Regions from separate parts of the Neorhizobium tunisiense genome, predicted to be linked through region 2. Evidence: riboswitches for the same ligand, from Rfam matches in the RefSeq annotation. Region 2 holds a riboswitch; the other holds the start of a gene.
The links. Region 2 has a riboswitch for thiamine pyrophosphate ahead of thiM (hydroxyethylthiazole kinase). Riboswitches for the same ligand answer to the same signal wherever they lie in the genome.

Region 1 (6,740 bases), on a different contig from region 2:
GCAAACGCACGGATCGGATTGTCCTGCGGCCGCCGGGCAAAATGATGCCGGAGCAGCTTCCAGGCGGTTTCGCGAATGTCGCCGGCGTCCGGATAGGCGGCGGGGAACTTGGCGAATTCGGTATAGGGCAGGAAGGGTAGCGCCTCCGGGCCTGTGTTGAGTTGGAACAGGCCATCGAAATCTTCGCCGGAAAGGGTGAAGAAGCCGCCATTGTGGAAATAGTCGAGCTCGCCGCGTTCGAAGTCGAGGCGGTTGATGGCAACCGTGGTCTTGCCATGTTCCTGGCGATAGGCGACGCCGCGTGTGTCGGGCAGATAAAAGCTGTCGAGTTCGAGCAGCGTCAGCCGGCCGCGGCGGATCTGCTCCGCAACATGCCATTCCGGCCGGTCGAAGATCGCAAGTTCGGTGACGCGGATGCCGAACAGGGTTTCGAGATCCTCCAGCGGCACCTTGAAGAAGGTGAACTGGTCGCCTTCGAAATCCTGGGTCAGGGTGAAACCGAGCATGGCTTCCGGCGGCAGGCCCTGTGCCGAAAGCACCTCTATCCACAGATCGACGTAACAATTCGTCTCCGGCCACATGCGCTCGGCCGAATGCAGCGCATGCGTCCTGTAGTTCGCCGGATCGAGCGCCGGAAATACCGCCGTCATTGGATCAGCCCCAGAGCGTGGCGCGGACGGGTTCCGGCCACTCTTTTACGTCCAGACCGTGAGTGTGGAAGAGCGCAAGGGCGATGCGTTCAAGGCCGAAGCCGACACAGGCCGTGTGAGCGACGCTGCCGTCTGCGAGGTTGAGCCCCCATTTCAGGCCGAAACTGTCCTGATGATAGTTGAAGCTCATGCAGGCGGTGGGCTTGGCGACAGAGGTGATCGGGATCAGCAGCTCGAACTTCAGGTTCTGGTCGCGCTGATTGTTGACCAGCATCTTGCCGGCGCGGCCGAAGAACGGGTCGTTGGCGATGTCGATGGTGACGTCGAGGCCGACCGACCTCATCATCTCGACGCCGCGATCCATCCAAAGCTGGCGGAAATCGGTGACGTGTTGTTCGGTACCCATGCAGACATATTCGCGCATGCGGAACAGCTGCTGGCGGGCCGGATCCTTGGAGGGCTCGTGGCGGAAGCAGTAGCTCTGCAGGTCGAAGAGGCTGCCGCCGGCGGGCAGGTTGCCGCGGCGCGCAACGGTCGGATAGAGCGGATAGCAGGCGGCCGGCGTCAGCACGATGTCGGTCGCTTCCTGACCCTTGGTCCAGTCCTCCTCGCCGACCTCCATGCATTTCAGGAGGCTCATATGGTCGAGCTCGTTGCCGCAGAACGAGTGGACCGTGCCGGCGAGCTGCGGAAAGCTCTTCATGTAGCCGCTGGTCTCGAAGAAGGCGCGGTTCATGCCGGGCGGGAAGCGCATCGCCTCGGCACCGTCGGCACCGCCAACCTTGTCGATCAACCGCTCGAAGGCGGCGATGACGTCTTCGAACTGGCCGCTGCGGCCATACAGTCCGTCGACGCCCGTCTCGATCAGCAGGCCTGCATCGAACAGGCGGTCGAGAAAGGAAACTTGCATATCCATGGCTTTACCTCATTCTTTTCAATGGTTTACATCTGAAATGATAGGGGCGTCAGCCGAGCAGGCTGGTGTCCGGTTTCTGAACGAGCAGCATGGTCGACGTATTGCCGAGAATGCGGTCGTTGGAAATCATCAGCTGGGCGGAATGCGCATCGCGCAGATGCCGGCCGAGGCTGTAAGGCGTACCGTTCTTGTAGCCCATGATGCCGCAGATGATCATCGCCTGGTTGATGATGGTCAGGATCGTCTCGGAAGAGGCCAGCTTGACGTTGTTCATGGCGATCGAAAAAGCCATGGACGACAGCTGGTCGTGATCCGCCTTGGCATCCGCGTAGATCTTCAGGCCGGAGAGGATGCCGGCCTTGAGGAGCTGCAGCAGGTTCGAGGCTTCGGCGAGCCTCAGCGCGCCGGGCGGCTGGGTGCCGCCCGCCTTGCGGGCGGCGGCCCGCACGAAGGCCTGGGCGCGCAGTACCGCGTCGGCGGCGATCCCGTACCAGACCGCGCTCCAGAGGAGATGCGAGGTGGCGAGCATCGATTGCGCCGCGATCTCGGCGAACGGCTTTGGAAAGATCTGGACGGACGGCGCTTCGCCTCTGAAGAGAAAACCGTCCGAGCAGGTGCCGCGCATGCCGAGCGTATCCCAGTCGACGGTCTTCTGCAGGGTATACTGGCCTTGTCTGAAGACGGTCATGACCTGGTCGGTCGGAGCGGCGTTCTCGTTGGAGCGCGAGGTGACCATGATCGCATCGGCATGGGCGCCGTAGGAAATCACCGTCGCATCCTTCGTCAGGCGGCAGGCATCGCCCTCGACCTCGATCGCGCAGATCGAGTTGCGCATATTGCCGCCGATGCCGCCCTCGGTCGTCGCGGAGGCGACGAGAAGCTGGCGGCCTGCAAGTTCGCGCATGAAGTCCCTGTGCCATTCACTGTCGCCACCGTGTTCCACCAGGCTCGAAACCTTGATCTGGTGCATGGCGAAAACCATGGCGCTTGCGGCGCAGGCCTGTCCCAGGATGGAGCAGACCTCGGCGATCTCGGTGATCGAGGCACCCTCGCCGCCGAATGCGGCCGGGATCTGTATTCCGATCAGGCGCTCGGCCTTCATGGCATCGACCGCCTCGCGCGGGAAGCGGCCGTCATGGTCGACCTGGTCAGCAAATTCAGCCGCAACGGCTGCCACGCGGTGAGCGCGGGCGCTCAGGCTCATGTCGGCGGCAAAGGCGGGGAGGCTCATCTCAAGCGGCCTCGCGGGCTTTCAGGATCTGCGAAACCGTCTGCTCGATCGCAGCTATGCTGGCGAAGGACTTGCGGTTCAAAAGGCTGTCGGGAAACTCGATGTCGAAGGCCTCTTCGAGGCCCAGCATCAGTTGCACCGATGCAAAGGAGGAGAGGCCGGCCGCATAAAGGTCGGCGCCGTCTTCCAGGTCAGTCACCGCGACCGGAAGGCCGCCTACCCGTGTCAGCAATTCGCGAATGGTCTCGTTCATCTCGACGTCTCCGGATCGTTCGAATTCTGCGTTCATCGCTGGAGACTTTACTACGCAGGAAAGCATAAGATTCCGGTAATAAACGTCGTGAAGTTAGGGCTGCGGGATTCCGTAAAATCCGATCGATCGCCATCGGCATGGCTCGGCTTGACATCAACGGCCCGCGGGTTTCTGATGGCGCCATTCACCAGGGGGGTCCCGCCAAGGGGCTGAGATACTGCTGGTCGGATCGGCTTTGGCCGGCCGAGGCGCAGTGACCCGTTGAACCTGATCCAGTTCATACTGGCGTAGGGACGGTGCGGGCGCTGCGGTAACAAGGACGGGAAACCGTCCTTCGGATTCCGGGGTGTTTTTCCATCATTCCAACACTGGAACTGGGTCTCCAAACGTCAAACCTTGGAGCCTTGAGCCATGAATATCGCAGCCACCAAGCTTACCCCGGTCGTCACCACCGGCCCGCTTCCCGCTTCCACGAAAGTCCTGAAAGCAGGAACGATCCATCCGGACATCCGCGTGCCGATGCGCCAGATCGCATTGCATCCGACCTCCGGCGAACCGCCGGTCACCGTCTACGATTCCTCCGGACCCTATACCGCCGAAGGCACCGCGATCAGCATTGATGCCGGCCTGCCGCGCCTGCGCGAAAGCTGGATTGCCGCCCGCGGCGATGTCGAGGCCTATGAGGGCCGTATCGTCAGGCCGGAGGACAACGGCTTCGTGTCCGGGAGCCACCTGACGCCGGAATTCCCGGTCCGCAACCAGCCCTTCAAGGCGAAGGCGGGCAGGGCCGTCACCCAGCTCGCTTATGCGCGGGCCGGCATCGTCACGCCGGAGATGGAATTCGTCGCCATCCGCGAGAACCTCGGCCGGCAGGCGGCCAGCGAGCCACTCATCCGCGACGGCGAAAGTTTCGGCGCCCATGTGCCGGACTTCGTGACGCCCGAGTTCGTTCGACGCGAAGTCGCCGAAGGCAGGGCGATCATTCCCGCCAATATCAACCACCCGGAATCCGAACCGATGATCATCGGCCGTAACTTCCTGGTGAAGATCAATGCCAATATCGGCAATTCGGCCGTCACCTCGTCGATGGCCGAGGAAGTCGAGAAGATGGTCTGGGCGATCCGCTGGGGTGCCGATACGGTCATGGACCTGTCGACCGGCCGCAACATCCACAATATCCGCGAGTGGATCATCCGCAATTCGCCGGTGCCGATCGGCACCGTGCCGCTCTACCAGGCGCTCGAAAAGGTGAACGGCATTGCCGAGGACCTCACCTGGGAAGTCTATCGCGACACGCTGATCGAGCAGGCCGAGCAGGGCGTCGACTACTTCACCATCCATGCGGGCGTGCGGCTCGCCTATATCCCGCTCACCGTCAACCGCGTCACCGGCATCGTTTCCCGCGGCGGCTCGATCATGGCCAAGTGGTGTCTGCACCATCACAGGGAGAGTTTTCTCTACGAGCATTTTGAGGAAATCTGCGACATCGCCCGGGCCTACGACGTCTCCTTCTCGCTTGGAGATGGCCTGCGCCCGGGTTCGATCGCCGATGCCAACGATGCGGCGCAGTTTGCGGAACTGGAAACCCTCGGTGAGCTGACGAAAATCGCCTGGGCGAAGGATTGCCAGGTGATGATCGAAGGCCCTGGCCATGTGCCAATGCACAAGATCAAGGCCAATATGGACAAGCAGCTCGCCGTCTGCGGCGAGGCGCCGTTTTATACGCTCGGTCCGCTGACTACCGATATCGCGCCGGGTTACGACCACATCACGTCGGGCATCGGGGCTGCGATGATCGGCTGGTTCGGCACCGCCATGCTCTGCTACGTGACGCCAAAGGAACATCTCGGCCTGCCGGACCGCAACGACGTCAAGGTGGGCGTGATCACCTACAAGATCGCTGCACACGCAGCCGATCTCGCCAAGGGCCATCCCGCGGCGCAGGTGCGGGACGATGCGCTGTCGCGCGCCCGGTTCGAGTTTCGCTGGGAGGATCAGTTCAATCTCTCGCTCGATCCGGAAACGGCACGCTCCTTCCACGACGAGACGCTACCCAAGGAGGCGCACAAGGTGGCGCATTTCTGCTCCATGTGCGGTCCGAAATTCTGCTCGATGCGGATTTCCCACGATATTCGCGCCGAGGCGCAGAAGGAGGGCCTGGAGGCGATGGCCGCCAAGTATCGCGATGGCGGCGATCTCTATATGCCGGTGGGGAAGGCGTGAGCTGATCCCACGCCCTTCGACGTCGAGGCCAGGTCACCCCCCTCTGTCCTGCCGGACATCTCCCCCTCAAGGGGGGGATCGAGGGAGGCTTGCTCAGCGGTCCCTCTCTGATTTGTGCGACGGCAAAACGCCGACAGGGAGCAGAGTTCGGCAATCTCTCGGCGATCTCAAGGCTCCTGGTCGGCTAGGACCTTGCTTCTGGCCGATCTCCCCCCTTGAGGGGGAGATGTCCGGCAGGACAGAGGGGGGTATGGCGGGGTGCGCCTTCCGATGCTGTTTTGCCCGTGGATAATTCGCCGCCGCCTTCCAGCGTCTCCAATGACTTAACCGCTTCATCATCCCCGTCCTCCAGCTTTCGGCCTACAATCCTCCCGCTTCCGTCGCCGGAGTGTTTCGCGAGACGTTCGCGGGCAGGCGGAGGCCGGCGCCCTGGTTGGACCTGTAACGTGCAGGAAAGGTCAGGGAGGTGAAAGCCATGGGCGAGGGGCAACCCGAACCCTATCAAGCCTCCCCCTGGCCGCCAGGCCGGGTTCGGTTGAGCCGTGCAAGTGGCAAGGTTTCCCGAAAGGAAGCCGCGAACGAAGCCACGCAGCGAGGCGAGGTGATCACCTGTAGGGGCCGGAAGCCTCGAAAAGACGCCGAAGGCCACGCGAATGCGGAGCCATACTATTATTTATTATGAGGTTCCGCATTCGTGTGGACTCTCCAAACAAGCCAAGCCACGGGCGCACTTCGCCGCGTGAACAAGAACCCGTGTCACCTCGGAGGATACGCGTGCTCACCGCCGCGGAAATCGCTGACGGAATAACATCCGCCGTCGCCGCGTACGGCGCTTTCGCCGATCACTGCCTTGCCGTGGCCGCCTGGGATATCCAGGACATAGGTGGGCTGGCAGAGGCCGGAAATATTGCCCCGGAGCGCCGAGACGATCTTCTGGCCCTCGGCGATATCCAGCCGGAAGTGGCTCGTACCCGGGGCAAAGTCGGGATGGTGCAGGTAATAGGGCTTGATTCGGGTCTCGACGAAAGCCTTCATCAGGTCGCCAAGCACCGCTGGATCGTCGTTGACGCCGCGCAAGAGCACCGTCTGGCTCACCATCGGAAAACCGGCATCGACCAGGCGGCCGCAGGCGGCGCGGGCGGCGTCGGTCATTTCGCGGGGATGGTTGGCATGCAGCGCGATATAGACGACCTTGCGGCTTTCCTTCAGCGCCGCGATCATCGCTTCGTCGACGAGGTCCGGCTCGACCACCGGCACGCGGGTGTGAAAGCGGACGATTTTTACATGCGGGATCTCGGCAAGGCCGCGCATGATCGCCGCCAGCCGTCTCGGCGAAAGGACCAGCGGGTCGCCGCCGGTCAGGATCACCTCCCAGATTTCGCTGTGCTCGCGGATATAGGCGAGCGCCGCCGCCAGCTCCTCAGACGAAAGCGTGCCGTCGCCCTGCGGGCCGACCATTTCGCGGCG
Region 2 (6,740 bases):
CGACAGTGTCTTGTGCAATCTCCCGATCTGCGCAATGTCCGCCCGGCCGATGACTAGCTCCTCACCCGCAGCAGCCGCAGCGCATTGATCGTCACCAGCACCGTTGCCCCGGTATCCGCGAGGATCGCCGGCCATAACCCTGTGACGCCGATGATGGTGGTCACCAGGAAGACCGCCTTCAGGCCGAGCGCGATCGAAATGTTCTGGTAGATGTTGCGCATCGTCCGCTTCGACAATTCGATCATTGCCGCGATGTCGCCGACCCGGCCGTGCAGTGCTGCGGCGTCTGCGGTTTCCAGCGCGACGTCGGTGCCGCCCCCCATCGCGATACCGACATCGGCGGCAGCGAGCGCCGGTGCGTCGTTGATACCGTCGCCGACTTTGCCCACTACGAAGCCCTGGCGCTTCAGTTCGCCAACGATGCGGCTCTTGTCTTCCGGCATCAGTTCGGCGCGCACCTCGATGCCAAGGTCCTTGCCGATCGCGGTCGCGGTGCGGGCGTTGTCGCCGGTCAGCATGACGGTCTTGATGCCGGCGTCGGTCAGCGCCTTGAGGCCGGACTTGGCGTCGGCGCGCGGTTCGTCGCGCATGGCGATGGCGCCGGCCAGGACCCCGCCGACGATCAGGACCGAGACGGTCTTGCCTTCGTCGTTGAGGCCGGTGATCCGCCGGGAATGGGCCATCGGCAGCGACACCCGCTCGGCTGCGGCCTTGGGCGAACCGAGAAAAACCTCCTGGCCTTCGACGACAGCCGTAACGCCCTTGCCGCTGAGCGCCCTGGCATCGGTCGCGGCGGGAACCTCCACCTCGTCATCGGCCACCTTGGCGAGGATGGCGACGGCGAGCGGATGGCTGGAGCCGGTCTCGAGCGCGGCGGAAAAGCGCAGCACGTCCTCCGCATTGCGGCCGAAGGCGATCACGTCTGTCACCTGAGGCTTACCCGCTGTCAGCGTGCCGGTCTTGTCGAGCGCGACGGCGGTGATCTTGCCGAGCGTTTCCAGCACCGCGCCACCCTTCATCAGCAGGCCGCGGCGGGCACCTGACGACAGCGATGCGGCGATCGCCGCCGGCGTCGAGATCACCAGCGCGCAGGGGCAGCCGATCAAGAGGATCGCCAGGCCTTTGTAGACCCACTCGCTCCAGGACGCACCGGCAACGAGCGGCGGCAGGATGGCGACCAAAGCGGCAACGGCAACGACACCCGGCGTGTAATAACGCGAGAAACGGTCGATGAAGCGCTCGGTCGGGGCCTTGCTTTCCTGCGCCTCCTCGACCAGCCGCACCACGCGGGCAATCGTATTGTCCTCGGCAGCTGCCGTGACGCGCACTCGCAAGGCGGCATCGCCGTTGATCGTGCCGGCAAACACCGCGTCGTCGATGCCCTTGGCAACCGGCGTGCTTTCACCCGTCACAGGCGCTTCGTCGATCGCGCTTTCGCCGGCGACGATCACGCCGTCCGCGGAAATACGGTCGCCGGGACGAACGAGGATGATCGCACCGACGGCAAGGCTCTCGGCCGGCACTTCGCGGGCCTGGCCATTCTCTTCGAGAAGCGCGTTCTTCGGCACCAGTGCCGTCAGGCTCCGAATGCTCTGCCGCGCCTTGCCGGCCGCGACCCCTTCGAGCAGTTCGCCGATGAGGAAGAGGAAGACCACGGCGGCAGCCTCTTCGGATGCATCGATGACGATCGCGCCAACGGCGGCGATCGTCATCAGCATCTCGATCGAAAACGGCGTGCCGGCGAGCGCGGCCATGACGGCGCGGCGTGCGATCGGCACGAGACCGGTCAGCATTGCGGCGGTGAAGATATAGGTGTCATAGGCCGGGAAGAGATGGCCGATCCCGTAAGCCGCGGCCAACGCAATGCCGACCAGGAGGGTCAGGCGGCCCTTCACCGATTTCCACCACGGCCCGTCCATCGGCCCGTGATCATGGCCGTACGGGCCTTCGATTTCCGTTGTGCCGTGGCCGTGATCATGATGGGCGTGGTCGTGCCCACCGTCATGATGGTGGTGGTCGTGCGCCTTGCCGATCTCCCCTCTTGAGGGGGAGATGCCCGGCAGGGTAGAGAGGGGTGCCGCGGCGTGCTCTTCGGCCATTGAGTTCGCGGCACCACCCCCTTCTGTCATCTCCCCCGCAAGGGGGGAGACCGGGAGTTTGCCTCTTCCCAAGGCCCTGAGCGAATACCCAAGCCCCACGACCTTCTTCTCGATTGCGACGAGATCGCCGGTCCCGTCATGCTTCACCGTCATCGTGCCTGAAGCCACCGAAACGGACACGTCCTCGACACCCGGCATGCGGCGCACCGCGGTGTCGATCTTCGTCGCGCAGCTGGCGCAATCCATGCCGCCAACCTTGTATCGTGCCTGTGTCGTCGCGTTCATCGTCTCTTTCCCATTGGATCGAGCCCCGTCTCTACAACCTCTAGCAACTAGAGCTGCAAGGCCAAAAATCAGAAAAAATCGCTGGCGAAGCGCATTATCTTTGCTGTAAGCCATGGTGAAGACAGGGGCGTCCGGCAAAGCCGGGCTGAGAAGCACCCTTAGAACCTGAACCAGATCATGCTGGCGGAGGGAGTCGTTCGGGCGTTCACCATTGCGCCCCGCGCCTGCCCCGCCGAACGAGGCAGACATGCACACGACAATGCCCCTTGGACAGACCCCCGGCCAATTGCTCACCGCCATGCGCGCCAAAAATCCGCTCGTCCAGAACATCACCAATTTCGTGGCGATGAACATCGCCGCCAACGTGATGCTTGCGGCCGGCGCCTCTCCCGCCATGGTGCACACAAAGGAAGAGGCCGGCGAATTCGCCCGCATCGCGGCGGCACTGACGATCAATATCGGAACGCTGTCGCCGGATTTCCTGGCCGGCATGAAGATGGCAGCCGAAGCCGCCACCGAGGCCGGCAGGCCCTGGGTGCTCGATCCCGTCGCCCATTACGCCACTGCCTATCGCCGCGCGGCACTTTCCGAGCTCATGGAGTTGCGGCCGACGGTCATACGGGGCAACGCGTCGGAAATCATTGCGCTTGCCGGCGGCCAGTCGAGCGGCCATGGCGTCGACAGCGGCGACAGCGTCGTGGCGGCCGAAGACTCGGCCATTGCCATTGCCCAGCAGAAGGCCTGCGTGGTGGCAGTTACCGGCGAGGTGGATTTCGTCACCGACGGCCGACGCTCGGTCCGCATCCTCGGCGGTTCGGCCCTGATGCCGCGCGTTACCGCACTCGGCTGCTCGCTGACCTGCCTTGTCGGTGCCTTTGCGGCCAGCACGGACAAGCCCTTCGACGCGACGGTCGCCGCACTCGCCATGTTTGCCGTCGCGGGCGAGGAAGCAACCCTCACCGCGTCCGGCCCCGGCTTCTTCTCCCCCATCTTCCTTGACCGCCTCGCGGCCCTGACCGGCGAGTCGCTCGATGCCCAGGCAAGGATCGTCCCGGCATGACCAAGATGTTCGACCTTTCCGTCTACCTCGTCCTCGACCCGGATCTCTGCCACGGGATCGGCATGGTCGAGACGACCCGGCTGGCGGTCGCCGGCGGCGCCACCATCGTCCAGCTTCGCGACAAGCAGGCGGATACGGCAAAAATGATCGAAACCGGCAGGGCGCTGAAGGCGGTGCTGGCAGGCACCGGCGTGCCTCTCATCATCAACGACGACGTCGAGGCGGCGATCGCGATCGGCGCGGAAGGCCTGCATGTCGGCCAGGGCGACATGGTCGCCGCGATGGCACGGCAGCACATCGGTACCGGCATGATCCTCGGCCTTTCTGTGGAAACCGAGGAGCTGGCGCGGCGGGTGGATCCGTCGGTGGTCGATTATGTCGGCATCGGGCCGGTGTTTGCGACCGGTACCAAGCCGGATCACAAGCAGCCGATCGGCTTCGACGGCCTCGCCCGTATCGTCGCCATGGCTCCTGTCCCGGCCGTCGCGATCGGCGGCGTCAAGGCGGAACATGCCGGCCCGGCACTTGCCGCCGGCGCGAAGGGCATCGCGGTGGTGTCCGCGATTTGCGGCCAGCCCGATCCGAAAGCGGCGGCCCACAGGATCGCCGCGGAAATCGAAAGGGCTCGCGCATGACCATCAAAAACGTCCTGTCGATCGCCGGTTCGGATCCCTCCGGCGGAGCTGGCATACAAGCGGACCTGAAAACCTTCGCGGCTCGCGGCACCTACGGCATGGCGGCATTGACCGCGCTGACGGCCCAAAATACCCAAGGGGTCACGGGCGTACACGCGGTGCCTGCCGCCTTCGTCGCAAACCAGATTCGCACCATTTTTCTCGACGTGCGCGTCGATGCGGTGAAGATCGGCATGATCGCCAATGCCGAGATCGCCGAAATCGTCGCCGACGTGCTACGCCCCTACCGGGACAGCGTGCCGATCGTGCTCGATCCGGTCATGATCGCCAAAGGCGGATCGCCGCTTCTGGCACTCGATGCGGTGGATGCCGTCACCTACCGCCTGATGCCGCTTAGCTCCGTCGTCACCCCCAATCTGCCGGAAGCCGCGGCGCTGCTCGGCGAGACGATCGCCACCACCCGCGATCAAATGGCAGACCAGGCTGAGCGGCTGCTGAAGATCGGCCCCAAGGCGGTATTGGTGAAGGGCGGCCATCTGGAGGGCGAGGATAGCCCGGATGTGCTGGCCGATGCCGCCGGCATCCACTGGTTCGAGGGCAGACGCACCGCGACCAGCAACACCCACGGCACCGGCTGCACGCTCTCGAGCGCGATCGCCGCCGAACTCGCCAAGGGCGCCTCGCCGGCTGAAGCGGTCGCGATCGCCAAGACCTATCTCGCCGGCGCTATCGCTGCCGCCGACACCCTCACCGTCGGCACCGGCCACGGACCGGTATCGCATTTTTACGAGTGGTGGTGAGGCGATTCTCAAGGTGAAGGGCTCCGATCACGTCGGCGCGCAAAGCTCTTGATGCCGGGCCGCCGAAAGGGCGCTGCCGGCAGCTTTCTCGCGGTTGAAGGTGAGAACATAGTCATCGGCTCGATAAGGGTGACGACCGGTCCTCAGCCCTTCTGCGCTGCAATCTTCTCGAAGGCGATCGCGATCTCCTGGCTGCCGTAGGGCTTCTTCAGAAGCACTGCGCCTTCTACTGCCGCCTCGTCGGGAATGCGGTCGTTGCCGGTCGCGAACACGATGCCGACATCGGGAGATAGCTTGCGCGCCTGCTGCGCGAACTCTCCGCCGGAAAGACCCGGCAGGCCGAGATCGGTGACCACCACGTCAAAGCTGCGCGCCTCAATCATGGTCATTGCCTCCTCCGCCGTCGAGGCCTCGGAAACCCCATGCCCCAGTTCGGCCAGAAGATCGGCCGTGCTCATGCGGATCAGGAAATCGTCCTCGACCAGCAGCACCGAATAGCGCGGCAGAACCGGCCGCTGCCCGATCGGCGGGGCGGGCGGATTGGCAGCGAACGACGCCCTCACCCGGTTGCGATGCTGCTGGCCGTTCAGCACGTGGCGGATCTTTCGCGCCAAGGCCTCGCGGGTATAGGGTTTGGAGAGCAGTTCGACTCCGGGATCGAGCCGGCCACCGTGCACGATCGAGTTTTCCGTATAACCGGAGGTGAACAGCACGGCGATATCCGGCATCCGCTCGCGGGCATGCCTGGCAAGCTCGGTGCTCTTCAGCGGTCCCGGCATCACCACGTCGGTAAAGAGAAGATCGACCGGCACACCGCTTTCGATAACACTCAGTGCGCCCGCAGCGTCCTTCGCCTTCAGCACGGCATAACCCAGATCGCCGAGCAGCTCGACGACAGTGGCACGCACCTGCTCGTCGTCCTCCGCCACCAGAATGGTTTCGCTGCCGCCGGTCACCGGACCGAAATCGGCGTCGGTGACGAGATCCTCGCTGCGCTGGACGCGGGGGAAATAGATCTTGACGGTCGTACCCTGGCCAAGCTCGCTATAGATCTTGATATGGCCACCCGACTGCTTGACGAAGCCGTAGACCATGGAAAGGCCGAGGCCGGTGCCCTTTCCGACGGGCTTGGTCGAGAAGAACGGTTCGAACACCTGTTCCATCACCTGCGGCGCCATGCCGGTGCCCGTGTCGGTCACCGCCAGCATCACATATTGGCCGGCCGGCACGTCCCCGTGCTGGCGCACGTAATTGTCGTCAAGGAAAGCGTTGCCCGCCTCGATCGTCAGCTTGCCGCCGTTTTCCATGGCGTCGCGGGCATTGATCGCGAGGTTCAGCAGCGCGTTCTCGATCTGGGTGGGGTCGACCAGCACGTTCCAAAGGCCGCCGGAACGGATCGTCTCGACCTCGATATCCTCGCCGAGCGTTCGGCGCAGCAGTTCTTCCATGCCGGTGAGGAACCGGCCGATATTGACGACCTTGGGCTCCAGCGGCTGGCGGCGACCGAAGGCGAGCAATTGGCTTGCCAGCTTGGAACCGCGCTGCACGCCGGCAAGTGCATTCTCCACCCGGCGACCGGCGCGCTGGTTGCTGGCGACGTCCTTGGCGAGGAGCTGAAGATTGCCGGAAATCACCTGCAGCAGGTTGTTGAAGTCATGCGCCACGCCGCCTGTGAGCTGGCCGAGCGCTTCCATCTTCTGGCTCTGGCGCAGCGCCTCTTCCGCCTTCAGGCGTTCTGAAATCTCGGACGCGATCTTCTGTTCGAGGCTGGCGTTCAACGCCTGCAGCGCCTCCTCGGCGCGCTGGCGTTCTGCAAGGTCGCGCTCCGCTGCACGGAAGAGCCGCGCGTTATCGATGGCGA

Region 1: it holds a riboswitch for thiamine pyrophosphate, as region 2 does, so the genes downstream of both, thiC (phosphomethylpyrimidine synthase ThiC) here and thiM (hydroxyethylthiazole kinase) in region 2, are expected to answer to the same signal.

Annotation. Positions count from the first base shown of each region.
Region 1 covers NZ_JBDIUU010000012.1:186,294-193,033, forward strand. The annotation lists gene ABCW43_RS27860 (DUF1839 family protein) at 1-650, opposite strand, end outside; gene ABCW43_RS27865 (amino acid--[acyl-carrier-protein] ligase) at 655-1,566, opposite strand; gene ABCW43_RS27870 (acyl-CoA dehydrogenase family protein) at 1,616-2,797, opposite strand; gene ABCW43_RS27875 (acyl carrier protein) at 2,799-3,050, opposite strand; TPP riboswitch at 3,230-3,362, shown strand; gene thiC (phosphomethylpyrimidine synthase ThiC) at 3,462-5,273, shown strand; gene ABCW43_RS27885 (lysine-2,3-aminomutase-like protein) at 6,030-6,740, opposite strand, start outside.
Region 2 covers NZ_JBDIUU010000008.1:95,941-102,680, forward strand. The annotation lists gene ABCW43_RS21920 (heavy metal translocating P-type ATPase) at 54-2,384, opposite strand; TPP riboswitch at 2,498-2,593, shown strand; gene thiM (hydroxyethylthiazole kinase) at 2,644-3,444, shown strand; gene thiE (thiamine phosphate synthase) at 3,441-4,079, shown strand; gene thiD (bifunctional hydroxymethylpyrimidine kinase/phosphomethylpyrimidine kinase) at 4,076-4,879, shown strand; gene ABCW43_RS21940 (response regulator) at 5,023-6,740, opposite strand, start outside.